Laspinema palackyanum D2c: one gene and its partner. The main gene of each other region encodes a partner of the protein of the gene in region 2 in a complex. Links are inferred from orthologs where the notes say so. Each region holds a gene or a part of one and is shown on either strand. Other genes may lie near its edges.

Region 1 (3,279 bases), on a different replicon or contig from region 2:
GTCAATCCGTGTTACAAGATTTAATCTGGGGTGAAAAAAGTCCCGCACCTGTGGCGATCGCCATCTGTGCCACCATTACCGCCCTCGTTTTTATCCCCTGGGTCCTCTTATGGCCCTTGGAAATGCTCCCCAAATTGCAGGCGATCGCCGTGATCGGCTTCTACGTCATCTTGGCCGCAATTTATGCAGTCCTGGCTCAAATCATGCTGTTGCTCAAATCCAAAAAGCGAGCATTGTGGGTCACAGGCGTTGTTGGGGCTGCGATCGGCCTCCCCTTGCTCACCCTAGCCCTCTTAGGAGGACAACCCGAAACCATCCCCGAGATTTATCTGCTCTCCATCCTCTCCTTATCCGGCGTAGAATACGCCACTACGACCCCCATCTTTATGGCATTCCTAGGACATCTCGCCATTTTTGCGGGACTCTGTCTCAAGTTACGTCAGCAACTCAACCGCGCTGGAGAGTCCGCCACCAAAGCCCTCCTCATGGGTAGAAAAGTCAGTTAATCTATAAGAAGGGGGCAGTACATAGACTGCCCCCCTTCTCTATAGAGGTCATGAGTAATTCTGTTAGCTAGTCTTCAACCCGTTACGGTTTGATAACTCATGATTTTAATCACGGGACCCGTTTCGGGTAAACTGCCCGTGGTCAATTCAAGGGAATTGGCATTGACCTGTTCCACAACCCGATTATCCAGAACCGATAAAAACTCATCCACCTCAACCAAATCGCAAACTTGAGCATCCGCTGCGGTGGTGCGATAGTGCATGGGAATCACCACTTTCGGGTTCAACTTGAGCATCGCTTCCTTGGCTTCCGAAGGGGTATAAGCTTTTGGACCTCCCCCTACCGGCAATAACAGCAAATCTGGGCGTCCCATGAGGATTTGCTGTTCTGAATTAATCGGTGCCGCTGCGCCGCCGAGGTGGAGGATTTTCACCCCTGCTTGGGTCCAACTCCAGGCGACATTGATGCCGAAGCGTCGTCCGCCATAGCGATCGTGATCGGTGCGAATTCCCTGGATTTGCTTGTTGCGAAACTGATAGGACCCAGGTTCAAACAATAATCGGGGTTCTCCCGGCAGTCCTTCGGTATTTCCTTCGTCCAATAACCGGGAACTAATTAAGACTAAATCTGCGGAGACTAACGGGGGGGGATATCCTGCGGTACATCCAAGACTCCGGAAGGGATTGACTAGGACCCGCTGGCCTTCCCCTTCAAATAAAAAGCAAGTATGGCCTAACCATTTTACGGAGAGGGAATTGGTATTTTGAGCCCGGTTTCCAGAACTGGGGGGCGTTTGCGCTGCCCACTGTTGCCATGCTGAAGGAAGTGTGCTGGCAATCCCTGCCAAAGCCGCTACTTTCCCATAATGGAAAAACTGTCGCCGATTAATCATGATCGAAATCGCTACAAACAGCGGAATTTAAAGGTTAACGGTCGAGGATGAAAGGTTGGATTACACGAGGGATTTCAACTGATCCAGAAAGTTTTTCAGCAGTTGTTTTCCTGGAGTGGTGAGGATGCTTTCGGGGTGAAATTGCACGCCTTCTAGGGTGGGATACTTCCGATGTCGGACTCCCATGATTGTGCCATCTTCCACCCAAGCGGTAATTTCGAGTTCCTCCGGACAGGTGTCTCGGTCAATGACGAGACTGTGATACCGAGTGGCGGTAAAGGGATTTTCTAGGTTTTGAAAGACGCCAACTCCGTTGTGATGAACTTCGGAGGTTTTACCATGCATCAGTTCCGGTGCCCCGACGATTTGACCCCCAAAGACTTGTCCGATACATTGATGGCCGAGGCAAACGCCGAGAATGGGTAGGGTGGGAGCTAATTCTGTAATTAACTTCAGGGAAATGCCTGCATCTTCCGGGCGTCCGGGTCCTGGGGAGATGACGATCGCATCGGGCCCTAATTTACGAATTTGGTCGATGGTGATTTGGTCATTCCGGTAGACGCGGATATCTGAGGCGATCGCCGTTTCTTTGCCCAGTTCTCCCAGATACTGGACAAGGTTGTAAGTAAAGCTATCGTAGTTATCGATAACGATAATCAAGGTAGAGACTCCTTTTTAGGCGAACAATCATTATAATAATTGGGAATTTTAGAGTTTAGAGTTTAAAACTTAGAGTGGCGAGTTTAGGCTAATCCAGTTAAATTAATAAATTGACATTCTCTGGTAAAATTATCAGTTTTTTAATAAAAGTTGAGGGCAACCGATTCAGAGAGTTGAGGGGGATCCGGGTTGAGGATCCGAGGGTTCGGGTGAGGGGTGGATGAGTTCCACCCTTCCCGATCGCGATTGAGACTGTAGCCTTGCCAATTAATTCCTAACCCGACGAGTTGAGGCGGGGACCGTACAGGGTGTAAACACCGACCGGGGACTGTCTCCACTGGGGAGGGTAAAGACACCGAGTCAAAGAATAGTTTGCACCCAGGTGAATAAGGGGGGTAACAGCAGGCATCCGGCCACGGCGATCGCTACGATCGCCGAGATTAATACGGCACCAGCAGCACAATCTTTAGCAATTTTAGCCAAGTCGTGATAACTTTGCTGAACGGTTAAATCGACTACAGATTCTAGGGCAGTATTCAGGAGTTCCATCGTTAAAACGGCCCCAATTGTTAACGTAATGATGGAAATTTCTACAAAGCCGACTTGTAAAAAAATCCCCAAGGCGATCGCCACTGAACCGATGACGACATGAATCCGAAAGTTGCGTTGGGTTTGGAAGGTGTAGCTGATTCCCGTTGCCGCATATTTAAAACTAATGAATAAGTTCGTAGCAACCTGCCAGGACAAATCACGATTGAATCGGGTAGGCTGATGCGATACTCGCTTTGGTGGTGGGGTCGATCCCTCGGGAGACATAGGCAGGACAGTAGACAAATTTAATGGTGGAGCAACGGATTGAGTCGGTTGGCCGGTTATTTCCGAACGGTCTAATTTCATAGCAGGTATTGCTTCCGTGCGCTAGTTTGCTCAGATACTGAACCCATACTACAACCTCACTTTTGGAGAAGTTGTGTTGTCTGTATCGTTACAAGGCAAGACCCACAGCGGTGAGTAAGGTTTCTTGTTGACCTAGCATCCGGGTTAAACTCTCTTCATCCGGATGATCCCAACCCAACAGATGAAGGAGTCCATGAGCCGCCAACCAAGCGAGTTCTACGGTGACGGAATGCTCCTGCTGTTCGGCTTGTCGAGCGGCTGTATCCACGGAAATAATAATGTCCCCTAAATACAGAGGAATCTCTCCGCAGATAGAGTCTATC
Region 2 (3,327 bases):
ATGAAATTCCCCTACAAAAAAGACAGGGTGAACCCGAACCCCTTGGACAGCGGTTTTAGAAGCTTTGAACATTTACTTTCTCGAATCCGATGGATTTATTGCGATCGCTGCCTATCGGCTTGTATTTAGAACAACCCATTACCTGGTTACATGGCTTGGATGCGCGAGTCAAACTGCTGTGGTTGATGAGCTTTTTAATTGCGCCAGTCTTAGCGAATCCGATTTGGCGGCTTGGGTTGGTTTTACTGCTAATTTTGATTACGATTAGTGCCTTAATTCCTTTGCGAGTTTGGCGCAAACAAATGGGGTGGTTGTTAAGCCTATCTCTGTTAGTTTGTCTGATTACAGCGATCGCACCTGATGGACTCCCGGTAGAACACCAACCGCGCCTTCCCGCCCAAGAAATCACCTTCGATCGCCAACCCCTCACTCTCCCTCCGACACCCGTCAGAAATCCTTGGTACAATCCCTTTGGCTGGGGTGAAGAAACCCCCGAACCGGAGGAGACGATTGACAGTGAACTTCCCCAACCCACTGATTACCGTTACGTCCTATTTGAGCAAGGGCGGTTTACAATTACCCGTCGTTCTTTGGATTTAGGAATCCGGATCAGCACTTTATTTTTTACCCTAATTTATAGCACCAATCTCTATCTACTTACTACTGCCCCGGAAGAGATTGCTGCGGGAATTGAGGAGTTAATGAGTCCCCTGAAACGGTTTAATATTCCCACTACGGAAATTGCCTTAACTTTAACCCTATCCCTGCGCTTTATCCCCCTAGTGTTAGAAGAAGTTCAGAACTTAATTCGTTCTGTGCGAACTCGGGCAATTAATTGGAAAAAATTAGGCTTGCGGGGAACCACTAAAGTCTGGTTTTCTGTAGTAGAAAGATTGCTGGAAAATCTGCTATTGCGTGCTCAACAAATTGCCGGAGGGATGCAGGTGCGAGGATTTACTACCCCGAACACCCATCGGGTGCAGTGGCATCCGTTAAAACTGAGAAATGGAGACTGGGTGGCGATCGCCATATTGGTAGGATTTTGGGGGATGCGTTTCTTATGGGGATGGCAAGTGTGAAGCGATTAAATACAACATCCATTCCCCCTTGGTATTGGCGATCGCTGCCGTTAAAACAGCGGACGGGTACTCAAGTCTTTGAGGCCTTATTTCTCATCCCTCAATCTGAAAACAAGCAACCAGAAGCGGCGATCGCCACCCTTTTAGAAAGTCCTTATCCGACTCCCACTCCCATTCCAGAAGCGAGATATTCTATCTGTGCCGGTGCACCGAGATGGATTGACAACCGTCCTCAATTGTGGACGCCAGAAGTTGGAGAAATTCTGCCTAGTTTGCGGCAATTGCTTAAGCGCAAACAGCCAGAAAAATCTGAACCCATTCAAGAACTTGATTCCCTCCCACTCCTTAATCGCGATGCGCTTCCTTTCACCGGAGGATGGTTAGGATGGTTGGGGTATGATTTAGCCTGGGAAATTGAAAACCTCCCCCATTTGAACGATGATCCCCTGCCCTTTCCGGTGAGTTACTGGTATGAACCCGCCAACTTTGCAATTCTTGACCATCATCAACAACAGTTGTGGATTGCCAGTAGCGATCGCGATGAACTGGACCTCCTCGAACAGAAATTAGAAAACTCTTTCACCCCGGAACCCTCTCCTCACCAATCCCCTAATACCGAAGGTGTTATTTCCCCTTACCCCCAGTTTCATTTGTCCCAATTTGACTATGAAGAACGGGTTAGGAAAGCACAAAAATATATCACCGCTGGGGATATATTTCAAGCCAATTTATCTCTGCGATTTGAAACAACAACTCAGCAGGAAAGTTGGGACGTTTATCGGACCTTGCATACTATTAATCCCTCTCCCTTTGCTAGTTATTGGCGGACTCCCTGGGGAGATGTGGTGAGTTGTTCTCCGGAACGATTGGTGCAATTACAAGGAAAAACTGCCCAGACTCGTCCGATTGCTGGAACTCGTGCTAGGGGGAAAACGCCCGAACTGGATGAACAACTCGCCAGGGAATTACTCGCTAACCGGAAAGAACGTGCCGAACATATTATGTTGGTCGATTTGGAACGAAATGATTTAGGGAGAGTTTGCGAATGGGGAACGGTAGAAGTTAACGAATTGTTGACCATTGAACGGTACAGTCATGTCATGCATTTGGTGAGTAATGCCGTGGGTACTCTCCGTGGCGATCGCGATAGTATTGATTTAATTCGCGCCACCTTTCCTGGTGGCACTATTACCGGCTGTCCCAAAGTCCGATGCATGGAAATTATTGAAGAACTAGAACCAGTGCGGCGCAGTCTGTTTTATGGTTCCTGTGGTTATTTAGACTGGCGAGGACAGCTTGATTTGAATATTTTGATTCGGACCTTATTATTTGCGCCAGAGGCATCGGAAACTGCCAAAAATGATGGAAAAAACTATCGAGTCTGGGGACAAGTGGGGGCCGGAATTGTTGCTGATAGTGAACCGGAAAAAGAATGGTATGAGTCCCTAGATAAAGCCCGCGCCCAACTGGCGGCATTGCAGATGGCGATCGCATCCGGTGAAGGGTGATGACAATGGCGATCGCTCGCTCCAGATGTGATAAAAATGCCGATGATTAATGCAGCAATCACTCCAATTTGATGGCGGTGCAGAAGATGAGAATCTAGCTGCAGCTTAAAAGAAGAAAGTAGGTCATTTTGCAGCAGTTAGATAATAGAATTGACGAGAGGGAGTGTCTCCCTCGGTGATGAGTCGTAGAACACGAGACGCGGCCACTCCGGGGAAGAATTATTGAATTTATTATCTATCCCTAGCCTAAGAGTATGGGGATTTCCACGATTTCTGATAAAATTATCCCCGTCCAAGCTTGCGGCAAAAACTCAGGGGAGAAACGGGTCACATCCCGAAACTCCATACCAACTGACTCCGCCAGAGGGACCTTAGTGACTCTATAACCGTTATGATTAACGGTACTCATCTGAACCTGAATGAACACTGAAACTTACTTAAATCATCCTACTTTTGGTCTACTCTATCGGGTGTGTCTGATCGAACAAAATCAGGAGTTGTTCACGACCCTCTATGCCCAACGCCTATTTTTTTTAGCGCTTTCTGGCATAGACGGGTTAAGATTTGAGCCGGTCACCCGTGCCGATGCTCGCCTCCTCGTCGAAAACCGCTTGCGATTGCTCAGACGCATGGGGCAAACTCAGGAATTCGCTGAACTTCAACTCATCCACAAACGCACGTTTCAATGACGATCGCCCAACGGATTGCTCAGATCCGCGCCCACTTACCCGAATCAGTCC

The links.
Region 1: the proteins of NG795_RS00775 (region 2) and NG795_RS26370 are in contact, whole or in part, in a solved structure (PDB 8RP0), measured with the Escherichia coli proteins. The link is inferred for Laspinema palackyanum D2c from one-to-one orthologs.

Annotation. Positions count from the first base shown.
Region 1 is NZ_JAMXFD010000039.1:37,464-40,742, reverse strand. The notes cover bases 260-3,210. They hold NG795_RS26370 (anthranilate synthase component II), read right to left. Parts: upstream 2,060-3,210; coding sequence 1,460-2,059; downstream 260-1,459. Other genes in these bases: ybeY (rRNA maturation RNase YbeY), read right to left, coding at 3,045-3,210; NG795_RS26360 (diacylglycerol kinase family protein), read right to left, coding at 2,420-2,956; NG795_RS26365 (hypothetical protein), read right to left, coding at 2,200-2,415; NG795_RS26375 (MBL fold metallo-hydrolase), read right to left, coding at 581-1,396. In the rest of the region: more of ybeY, read right to left, coding at 3,211-3,279. UniProt on the Escherichia coli protein: Part of a heterodimeric complex that catalyzes the two-step biosynthesis of 4-amino-4-deoxychorismate (ADC), a precursor of p-aminobenzoate (PABA) and tetrahydrofolate.
Region 2 is NZ_JAMXFD010000001.1:184,875-188,201, reverse strand. What follows is about bases 286-3,284. They hold NG795_RS00775 (anthranilate synthase component I), read left to right. Parts: upstream 286-982; coding sequence 983-2,587; downstream 2,588-3,284. Other genes in these bases: NG795_RS00765 (YggS family pyridoxal phosphate-dependent enzyme), read left to right, coding at 3,273-3,284; pipX (transcriptional coactivator PipX), read left to right, coding at 3,007-3,276; NG795_RS00780 (energy-coupling factor transporter transmembrane component T family protein), read left to right, coding at 286-1,079. Outside these bases: more of NG795_RS00780, read left to right, coding at 90-285; more of NG795_RS00765, read left to right, coding at 3,285-3,327. UniProt on the Escherichia coli protein: Part of a heterodimeric complex that catalyzes the two-step biosynthesis of 4-amino-4-deoxychorismate (ADC), a precursor of p-aminobenzoate (PABA) and tetrahydrofolate.